Regions from separate parts of the Winslowiella toletana genome, predicted to be linked through region 2. Evidence: predicted binding sites of a transcription regulator. Region 2 holds the regulator's gene; the other holds the start of a gene.
What was found. Region 2 encodes Fur, which represses iron uptake genes when iron is present. Its sites were predicted from a motif close to ATAATAATGAGAACNACTATCAA; they were not measured.
Positions count from the first base shown of each region.

Region 1 (5,393 bases), 2.3 Mb from region 2:
TCAGCGTCAAGCCGAGCAGCAGGCCGGGCAGCACTCCGGCGATAAACAGCGCGGCAATCGACACCGTGCCGCCTGCCGCCAGCGAATAAATCACCGAGTTATGACTGGGTGGAATCAGGATCGCCTGCACCGATCCACTGGCGGTAACCGCAGCGGCATAGTCGCGCGGGTAGCCCTTCTTATCCATCTCCGGGATCATTACCGAACCGATCGAGGCGGTATCTGCCACCGACGATCCGGATATGGCGCCAAAAAAGGTTGAGGCGACGATATTCACCAGCGATAAGCCGCCGCGAATAAAACCGACAAAGACATAGGCGAAATTGACCAGTCGTCGGGCAATACCGCCCTCGGCCATAATTGCGCCAGCGAGTATGAAAAACGGGATCGCCAGCAGCGAAAACTTATTCACCCCGTTGGTCATTTGAATCATCAGTGCTTCTAACGGCAGATCGATCCACCAGGCGCCAACCAGCGCGCTTAATCCCACCGCGTAGGCCACCGGCATGCCTACCGCCAGCAGCACGCCCAACGTCAACAGCAATACTAATGCGTCCATGATGACCTCTCAGGTGTTACCCATAATCACAACCGGGCGATTTTCTTGCGAACCAAATGCCAGCCGTTCCAGCACAAACATCAGCGTCAGCGCAGCACCAATCGGCACCGGCAAATAGCTGTGTCCGGCGGTTATCATCGGAAATTCGGCGATGGGCTGATACCACAGCTGTATACAAAGCTGTGCGCTGTACCAGAGAATAAAGCCGCAGATCACCAGCATCAGCAGATCGGCAATGCGTGAGGCCAGCAGGCGTAAACCCTCAGGTAAGCGATCGGTCAGCATTGAAACCGCGATATGAGAACCGGCACGGTAGCTGACTGCTGCGCCGACAAAGGTGAAGGTCACCATGCACATAATCGCCAGCGGCTCCGGCCATGAGGAGCCATCATTCATTACGTAGCGCATAAAGATGGCGAAGGGGACGACCAGCGTCATCACCAGCAGTGCAATGCCGGAGACCACCATTCCTGCCAGGTAGAGCCAGTCCATCAGGTTATGACATTTATTCGTCATGGTCGGCTCCTGATTATTGAACGTCGGCAATCGCCTGCATCAGTTGCTGATGCTGAGCGGCATATTTATCGCGAATCGGTTTGGTGGCTTCGATCCAGGCGGTTTTGTCGATGTCATGAAACTTAACGCCGCCTGCTGTCATCTTATCGATCGACTGCTGATTGTAGGTTGCCCACAGCTGACGCTGCTCAGCCTGCGCTTCTTTTGCCAGTTTGGTAATCAGCTGCTGATCCTCTTTACTCAGTTTGTCCCACTTCACCTTTGAGTAGAGAAACAGCTCAGGAATAATAAAGTGGCCGCTGAGGGTGTAATTTTTCACCACCGGCAGGTAGTTATGGGCGATAAAGGTAGGGGGATTATTCTCCGTGCCATCGATGACGCCGGTTTGCATGCCGCTGAATACCTCACTGACGCCCATTGGCACCGCATTGGCACCCATTGCTTTCAGCGTATTGATAGCCACCGGGCTGCCCTGCACGCGGATTTTCATCCCGTGTAGCTCTTCCGGCGTCAGCACCGGCTGCTTGGTGATCAAATTGCGCGTGCCGCCATCCATCCAGCCGAGAAACACCAGGCGGGAGTTGGCGCTGCCGGTGATTTTATCGCCGATCTGCTGGCCGATTTCTCCATCCAGTACCTTGTGCAGATGATCCTCATCGCGGAACACATAGGGCAGGGTAAAGACTTCGATTTCCGGCAGAATGGCCGCTACCGGAGCCATCGAAACGCGGATCATATCGATGGCTCCCAGTTGAGCCTGCTCGATCATCTGTTTCTCATCGCCCATCACGCCGCTGGGAAACACTTTAATTTCCAGCCGATCGTCGGTGGCCGCCGCCAGCTTTTCACCCATATGTTCCACCGCAACCACGTTCGGGTAGCCTTTTGGGTGGACATCGGCGGCACGAAGGGTGGCGGCTTGCACACAAGTCACCGCTGCACCAAGCAAACACATGCTGAGTAAAGTTCGGGTTAGGTTCATCTCAGGCTCCAGAGGTCAGGTCGTTGTTAGAATAATGTGGCTAAAAAGTAGCGTTAAAATTAACCAGTAGCGGTGAAGCGACTCACAGTTTTGTAATATTTTGAAATGACATTCGCTAATTTATAAAACATCATTTCAAAAATGTGATGTGGATGGTATCTCTTCGTTAGTCTGAGGTAGCGCAGGCTGAAATCAGCGGTGTCAAAATGTAAATAGTAATGAGAACTACTATCAATTCAGCGCTAATTTGATATGATCTGCGCTTGATTTCCGAATGTGGTTTATTGAGGTTGGAGATACAGCGTGGTGACCAGTAATTTGATGCAAACAGATCTCTCTGTTTGGGGCATGTATGCACATGCTGACATCGTAGTGAAAGCGGTAATGATTGGACTGCTGTGTGCATCCGTCATCACCTGGGCAATCTTCTTCAGTAAGAGTGTGGAACTGCTGTCAGCTAAACGCCGCCTGAAGCGTGAGCAGCAGGCACTGGCAACGGTTCGTTCATTGAACGAAGCGGTAGAAACCTGCAAAAATTTCAACGCTGGCAGCCTCAGTACTCAGCTGCTTAATGAAGCACGCAATGAGCTGGAGCTTTCTGCCGGTTCTGACGATAACGACGGTATTAAAGATCGCACCGGATTCCGTCTGGAGCGCCGCGTCGCCGCATTCAGCCGTCATGCCGGGCGTGGTAACGGCTTCCTGGCAACCATCGGTGCAATTGCACCCTTCGTCGGCCTGTTCGGTACCGTTTGGGGTATCATGAACAGCTTTATCGGCATTGCGAAGACGCAGACTACCAACCTGGCAGTGGTTGCTCCGGGTATTGCTGAAGCCCTACTGGCAACGGCAATTGGTCTGGTTGCGGCGATTCCAGCGGTCGTCATCTATAACGTGTTTGCGCGTATGATTGCCAACTACAAAGCTTCACTTGGCGACGTAGCGGCACAGGTGTTGCTGTTGCAGAGCCGCGATCTCGATCTGGCAAACAGCGCTGATGCGCACCGCACGGCGGCAGCCCATAAGCTGCGGTTAGGTTAACTATCATGGCGATGCGATTAAACGAAGATCTCGACAGCAATGGTGAAATGCATGAAATCAACGTCACGCCGTTTATCGACGTGATGCTGGTTTTGCTGATCATCTTTATGGTTGCCGCTCCGCTGGCGACAGTGGATGTCCGCGTTAATCTGCCTGCTTCAACCAGTACCCCGCAACCGCGCCCGGAAAAGCCGGTTTATCTGTCGATTAAAGCAGACAAACAGCTGTTTATTGGCAACGAAGCGGTAAATACTGAGAATCTGGTCAACGTGCTTAATGCGCAGACTGAAGGGAAGAAAGACACCACTATTTTCTTCCAGGCAGATAAGAGTGTTGATTACGAAACGCTGATGGGCGTAATGGACTCCCTGCGACAGGCTGGCTATCTGAAGATTGGTTTAATGGGTATGGAAACCGTCGCTAAATAGCCTTCTGTCACGCCTGTGATTTTACGGGAGCCGTTTTCGGCTCCCGTCCGGACAGCATTTTTCGGCGCGGATGGCGGAAGATGCCACCGCTACAGAAAAAACCTCAAGTTGCTCATTACTGCGTAAATCCCCTCAAACCCCCTCTTATCAGTACAATCTTCTGGCTAATTCCTTTTGTTAATTTTTCGTTACCAATCGGTTTACTTTGTAAACTGGAATGGTGAAGAAGGTCACATTAAAACCTGGCCTTGCAGGATAAAAACGAAGAAAAACATAAGGAAGCCTGTATGAACCCCACTGCTGCAATGTCAAGGCGGCCCAAGAGCGCTGCAAAAACCATTTTTAGCGTTACCAGCGGTAACTTTCTGGAAATGTACGATTTTATGGTGTTTGGCTATTATGCCACCGCTATTGCTAAAACCTTTTTCCCCGGTGATGACCCATTCGCTTCACTGATGCTGACGCTAATGACGTTTGGTGCCGGATTCCTGATGCGTCCGCTTGGGGCGATCATTCTTGGTGCCTATATTGATCAGTACGGTCGTCGCAAGGGCCTGCTGTTGACGCTGTGCCTGATGGCAGTGGGTACACTTACCATCGCCTGTGTGCCGGGTTACAGCACTCTGGGCGCGGCAGCGCCAATTCTGATTTTGTTGGGGCGTTTATTGCAGGGCTTTTCAGCGGGCGTTGAGCTGGGCGGTGTATCAGTTTACCTGTCGGAAGTGGCTCCGAAAGGGCGCAAAGGGTTTTACGTCAGCTGGCAGTCTGGTAGCCAGCAGGTAGCGGTTATCTTCGCCGCGCTGCTGGGCTTGTTGCTGAACCATCTGCTGGATAAAGGCGAGGTTACCGAATGGGGCTGGCGTATTCCATTTGTGGTGGGATGTATGATTGTGCCGTTCCTGTTCTGGATCCGTCGCATGCTGGAAGAAACCGAAGCATTCAGCCAGCGCAAGCATCATCCCAAAATGAGCGAAATCATGCGATCGGTTGCCAGTAACTGGGCGCTGGTGCTGGCCGGAATGCTGATGGTGGTTACCACCACGGTAATGTTCTACATGATTACCGCTTTTACCCCGACCTTCGGTAAGACCGTGCTGATGATGAGCGACAAGCAAAGTTTTCTGGTAACGCTGTTTATCGGTCTGTCGAACCTGTTCTGGCTGCCAGTAATGGGGGCGTTATCGGACCGGGTTGGGCGTCGTCCGCTGTTGATTGTGTTCAGCCTGTTAATGATCGTCACCGCCTGGCCGGTATTGCACTGGCTGGTGGGATCGCCAAGCTTTGCTCACCTGCTGGAAGCTGAACTGTGGCTGTCGTTTCTCTACGCCAGCTATAACGGTGCGATGGTGGTTTATCTGGCAGAGGTGATGCCGGCTGAAGTGCGTGCCACCGGATTTTCGATGGCCTACAGCCTGGCGACCGCGCTGTTTGGCGGCTTTACTCCGGCGATATCCAGCTACCTGATCCACGTAACCGGCGATAAGGCGATGCCTGGCGTCTGGCTGACCGTGGCGGCGCTGTGTGGGCTGGTGGGGACCCTGCTTATCAGACGCCTGTTACGCCAGTATCAGGCGCGTCATACACCGCTGCCGGTAACCGTATAACCCCGCGCGCAGAGGCGGCGATTTTGCCGCCTCTGGCAAAATTACTCCGGCACGCCAGTGTAATTTTTAAGTTCACTGACTTTTTCTGCCGGAACCGGTCGACCCAACAGATAGCCCTGCAGTGTGTTGCAGCCGAGGCCCGTCAGAAACGCCTGCTGCTCCTCGGTTTCAACGCCTTCTGCCACCACTTTCAGATTCAGCGACTGTGCCAGTGCCACAATCGCCGAGACGATGGTGGCATCTTCGGTTTCAGACTGTAATTC
Region 1 is NZ_CP134152.1:4,121,098-4,126,490, reverse strand. Features, by position in the region: gene RIN69_RS18890 (TRAP transporter large permease) at 1-559, opposite strand, end outside; gene RIN69_RS18885 (TRAP transporter small permease) at 569-1,075, opposite strand; gene RIN69_RS18880 (TRAP transporter substrate-binding protein) at 1,089-2,057, opposite strand; gene exbB (tol-pal system-associated acyl-CoA thioesterase) at 2,364-3,098, shown strand; gene exbD (TonB system transport protein ExbD) at 3,104-3,526, shown strand; gene tcuC (MFS transporter) at 3,814-5,130, shown strand; gene RIN69_RS18860 (putative bifunctional diguanylate cyclase/phosphodiesterase) at 5,172-5,393, opposite strand, start outside.
Region 1: exbB (tol-pal system-associated acyl-CoA thioesterase) is a predicted target of Fur. The motif match lies at 2,270-2,292, and genes of this name have one in related genera.

Region 2 (5,393 bases):
ACGCTTTCGGATCCAGTGAATAGAGGGTCGACAAAATCAGCATAAAGCGATTAACCGCTCGCTTCTGCTCGGCATATTCATCGGACAGCAGCAGTTCACGCACGGCACGGACACGGTCCTGCGGGCGAGGTTCGGTTTTCACCACTGCGGCATCTTTCACCGGCAAGGTTTGCGGTGCTACTGCCGCTGGCGCGCTTTGACCAGCGGTAAACTTCAGCATACGCCGTAAAATATCAGATGCGCTCTCGCCAATGTGTTGAGTGTGGCTGGCAATATAGCGGTATAGCTCTTCGTCGACTTCAATCGTTTTCATCTTTATCCGTACGGTTATTGCGTTTTGCAGAACCGGTCCGATCTGGCCGCAGCCGTCAGCATAAACGTCTGCACAAATTGTGACCCGGCTCTAACATAAGGATTATAAAGTTAAATCTTGTGGCAGTGTAGCGCCAGCGCCCTTTGCAGGCAAAAGTCAGATAATGCCGCAAAAAGTTCGTTAACCGCGTTGCGCTTTCACCCGGCAAGAAACCTGAAATCCATGATAACCTAAGCTTTCGTTTCCACTGTAAGAACTTTGCCATGAATTTGAATGCTCGCCTGCAAACTGAACAATCTGTCGCTTCCTCCACGCCAATTCTGCTGATCCATGGGCTGTTTGGCAGCCTCGATAATTTGGGGGGGCTGGCACGCGGTCTGAAAACCGATCGTCCGATTTTGCAGGTTGACGTGCGTAATCATGGCTTGTCGCCGCGCAGTGAGCAGATGAATTATCGGCTGATGGCGCAGGATATGATCGATACGCTGGATGCACAGGGCATTGATAAGGTCGCGGTTATCGGCCATTCAATGGGTGGAAAAATTGCCATGACGCTCAGTGCGCTGGCACCGGAACGCATCGAGCAACTGGTGATGATCGATATCGCGCCGGTGGATTACCAGACGCGTCGCCATGACGCCATCTTTGCCGGGGTAAATGCGGTAACCGAAGCCGGTGTCACGTTACGCTCGCAGGCAGCTGACGTAATGCGCAGCCAGATTGATGAAGAAGGCGTGATTCAGTTTCTGTTGAAATCCTTTCATGAGGGCCAGTGGCGCTTTAACGTGCCGGCACTCTGGGACAATTACACCACGATTTCTGGCTGGGAAACCGTACCGGCCTGGCCACATCCGGCGCTGTTTATTCGCGGCGAACTCTCTCCTTATCTTGATGATATTCATCGTGATGCACTGCTCAGCCAATTCCCGCAGGCGCGTGCCCATGTGATTGCCGGAGCCGGACATTGGGTACATGCCGAAAAACCTGATGCTGTTTTACGCGCAATTCGCCGTTTTTTTGCGCTTTAAAAGCAAATAGTTGCTGACACAGTGAAATGATTGTCGCGACGACTTTCACTGGGGTATGATGGCGCGCTAAAATTTTGCCGCTGTACGCAATATCGACTCTCGGCAGTAGCGGGCCAGAAAAACGTTGCGAATATCCGGCGGCAAACCGGCTCATTTAGTCAAAACCCTTGGCGTTTTCAGACGCTGACGCTCATTCAGTATCACGATTCTATGGCAAAAGAGAATACGGACCGCACGACGATCGATCTGTTTGCAGATGAACGCCGCCCGGGCCGACCAAAAACCAATCCGCTTACGCGTGATGAACAGCTGCGCATCAATAAACGCAATCAGCTAAAACGCGACAAAGTTCGTGGGCTGCGCCGCGTCGAGCTGAAAATGAACAGCGACGCGGTTGATGCACTCAATCAGCTGGCTGAAGAGCGCAATATGAGCCGCAGCGAGCTGATTGAAGAGATGATTTTGTTGCAGCTTAACGCCACTGCGCTCTGACTCAGGCGAGGTCAGCTGCGGCTTTGAACGCACAATGCGACAAATCCGGCGGCATTTGAAGTTCCGCGCCCCGAGACTGTCTGCTATCATTGCCAGTAACTGACTATCTTTAGTATTCACTATATCATTAAGTTTCAAGAGGTTATTAGACTCATGGCAATCACAGGCATTTTCTTTGGCAGCGACACTGGCAATACGGAAAACATTGCAAAGATGATCCAAAAGCAACTGGGCAAAGATGTTGCAGATGTTCATGACATTGCCAAGAGCGCTAAAGAGGATCTTGAAGCTTATGATATCTTACTGCTCGGCATCCCAACCTGGTACTACGGTGAAGCGCAGTGCGACTGGGATGACTTCTTCCCAACGCTGGAAGAGATCGACTTCAATGGCAAGCTGGTCGCGCTGTTTGGCTGCGGCGATCAGGAAGATTATGCTGAATACTTCTGTGATGCGATGGGCACCATTCGCGATATTATCGAGCCAAATGGCGCGGTTATCGTCGGCCACTGGCCGACCGAAGGTTATCATTTTGAGGCATCAAAAGGCCTGGCCGATGATAAACACTTCCTCGGACTGGCGATTGACGAAGATCGCCAGCCAGAACTCACCAACGAGCGTGTTGAAAAGTGGGTTAAACAAATTTTTGATGAACTTCATTTAAAAGAAATCATCGAAGCTTAAGCTGTCTGGCTTATTGTGGGCGCTGGCTCACAATGAGCCAGTGGTTTTTCCTATAGAAATGATAGATACATATTTGTAACTTTTGACTGTAAATCTGTACAATACCCCCCCATCGGTCAGCCCGCTATTGACTCTTTTTTGAGAGTACAGGGTTTAGCAAAGTAGCCATAATGGGATAGGCTATGAGGCATGAACTTCTCACGGACGTAACTCCTTACATCCATCGGTAAGTTTAACGCCCTCCCTGCGGTTTTCATTTCGAAGCATGAGTTCTATAATGAGACGCAATTAGATTTAGCGTCGACCGATGTTCAGGGCTTTTCAGCCACATTGTGACTAGCAAAGTAACAGGACAATATCCGCATGACTGACAACAACACCGCATTAAAGAAGGCCGGCCTGAAAGTCACGCTTCCCCGACTGAAAATTCTGGAAGTGCTTCAGGAACCAGAGGGCCATCACGTCAGTGCGGAAGACTTGTACAAGCGCCTGATTGATTTGGGCGAAGAAATTGGTCTGGCGACGGTATATCGCGTTCTTAACCAGTTTGATGACGCGGGTATCGTTACCCGTCATAACTTTGAAGGCGGCAAGTCCGTTTTCGAACTTACGCAGCAGCATCATCACGATCATCTGATCTGCCTTGATTGTGGCAAAGTGATTGAGTTCAGTGATGAATCAATTGAAACGCGTCAGCGTGAAATCGCAACGCGTCACGGCATTAAGCTGACTAACCACAGCCTGTACCTCTATGGTCACTGCTCAACGGGTGACTGCCGCGAAGACGAAACGCTGCACGACAAATAAATTCTGCTTCGCAGAGTTTTAAACAAAACCGGTGACCCGTCACCGGTTTTTTTATGCCCAAATTTAGCGTGCGTAGACCGGCAACAAATTGGCGTAAGACAGTAAACTGACCACAATATTGATACCGCCAAACAGCAGCACCAGCATAATCGTCAGATGCCCGCCGGCCACCCGATAGGCGGCAGGCCCAAAACGCTGCCTGGCTTTAAATGCCAGCAGTGCCGGAGTGATTACCGCCCACAGCGTCGCCGCCAGCCCGGCATAGCCAATCGCATGCAGGAATCCATTTGGATAGATCAGGCTGGCTGTTAACGGAACCGCAAACGTCATCAGCGTAGTTTTCAGACGCCCCACGGCATTATTTGCCATGCCAAACAGATCGGCAAGGTAGTCAAACAGTCCGAGACTGACGCCCAAAAATGAGCTGGCAACGGCAAAATTGGAAAACAGTAGCAGCAGCACACTTAACCACGGGCTGCTAATCAGATCGCCAAAGGTCGCCACCAGCGCATCAATGTTGCCACCCGCCTGGGCTATATCGATAAATTTCGCGCGCTGAATATTGCCCATCGCACTGATTAACCAGACAAAGTAGATTGCCAGCGCGATCAGCGTGCCGTAAATCAGGCACTTTCTCACCTTAGCGGCATCCTGGCGGTAATAGCTGACCAGCCCGGAAATATTGCCATGATAACCAAACGATGCCAGACAGAATGGCAGCACCATAAAGATATAGGGAAAATAGCTTGCCCCACTCTGCTGGGTATTGAGCAGATTATCGACCTGCACATGCCACAGCAAACCGCCAAATGTCAGCAGAAAAGCGGCCAGTTTGGCGAACAGAAAGATAAAGGTCATTCTGCTGACCACTGCGGTGCCCAGCCAGATAAATACCGCTAACAGCAGAGTAAACAGAAATCCTGCCATCCGCTGTGATAACCACGGCAGCGCGCTGGCAAAAGTATGATGCAGGATTGAACCGCTGGCAGAGATATAGGCGTAGGTCAAAATCCCCAGCACAAACGCGATGGTAATGCCGTTAATCACATTCCACTTACTGCCCAGCAGATCGCGGGTTACCGTTGAAAAATTCGCGCCTTCCGGATAATGCTGGCTCGACTCCAGATACAGCAGCCCGGATAACAGCATGCAAAACCACGAGAACAGCAAAATCAACGTGGACCAGGAAAACCAAGCGCCAGACATCACGATCGGCAGAGAAAACATGCCTGCGCCAATAATTGTGCCGCTGATGATCATGGTTCCCCACATCACCGACGGTGCTTTTCGTCCTGAAATTATTTCAGCCATAAAAGAATTGTCGTCCATTGCAAATAAAAAAAACGCAGCTTTCAGGCTGCGTTTTTTACTGTCACGGCGAGATTTATCCGCCGATTTTCGCCCAGGTGTCGCGCAGGCCAACGGTACGGTTAAATACCAGCTTTGACCGGCTGGAGTAGCGACTGTCGGCACAGAAGTAGCCTTCACGTTCAAACTGATAAGGGCTGCTGGCTTCTGCCGCTTGCAGGCTCGGCTCAACAAAGCCCTGCTGAATCACCAGGGATTCCGGGTTGATGGTCGCGAGGAAATCTTCCGCGCCAGCCGGATTTGGCACGCTGAACAGGCGATCGTACAAGCGAAACTCCGCCGGTAACGCATGCACAGCAGACACCCAGTGGATCACCCCTTTCACCTTGCGGCCATCAGCCGGATCTTTGCTGAGGGTGTCGGTGTCGCAGGTGCAATACAGGCAAGTGATATTGCCCGCTTCATCTTTGGCCACGCGCTCGGCTTTAATCACGTAAGCATTACGCAGTCGCACTTCTTTGCCCAGCACCAGACGCTTGTACTGCTTGTTGGCTTCTTCGCGGAAGTCAGCACGATCGATGTAGATCTCGCGGCTGAACGGCACTTCGCGGCTGCCCATTTCCGGCTTATTCGGATGAGCAGGCATCGTCAGCAGCTCTTCATGACCGGCCGGCAAGTTTTCGATAACCACTTTCACCGGATCCAGCACCGCCATCGCACGCGGCGCATTTTCATTCAGATCGTCACGAATACAGGATTCC
Region 2 is NZ_CP134152.1:1,479,349-1,484,741, reverse strand. Features, by position in the region: gene seqA (replication initiation negative regulator SeqA) at 1-313, opposite strand, end outside; gene ybfF (esterase) at 577-1,341, shown strand; gene ybfE (LexA regulated protein) at 1,552-1,833, shown strand; gene fldA (flavodoxin FldA) at 1,987-2,517, shown strand; gene fur (ferric iron uptake transcriptional regulator) at 2,881-3,324, shown strand; gene mtr (tryptophan permease) at 3,388-4,635, opposite strand; gene glnS (glutamine--tRNA ligase) at 4,709-5,393, opposite strand, start outside.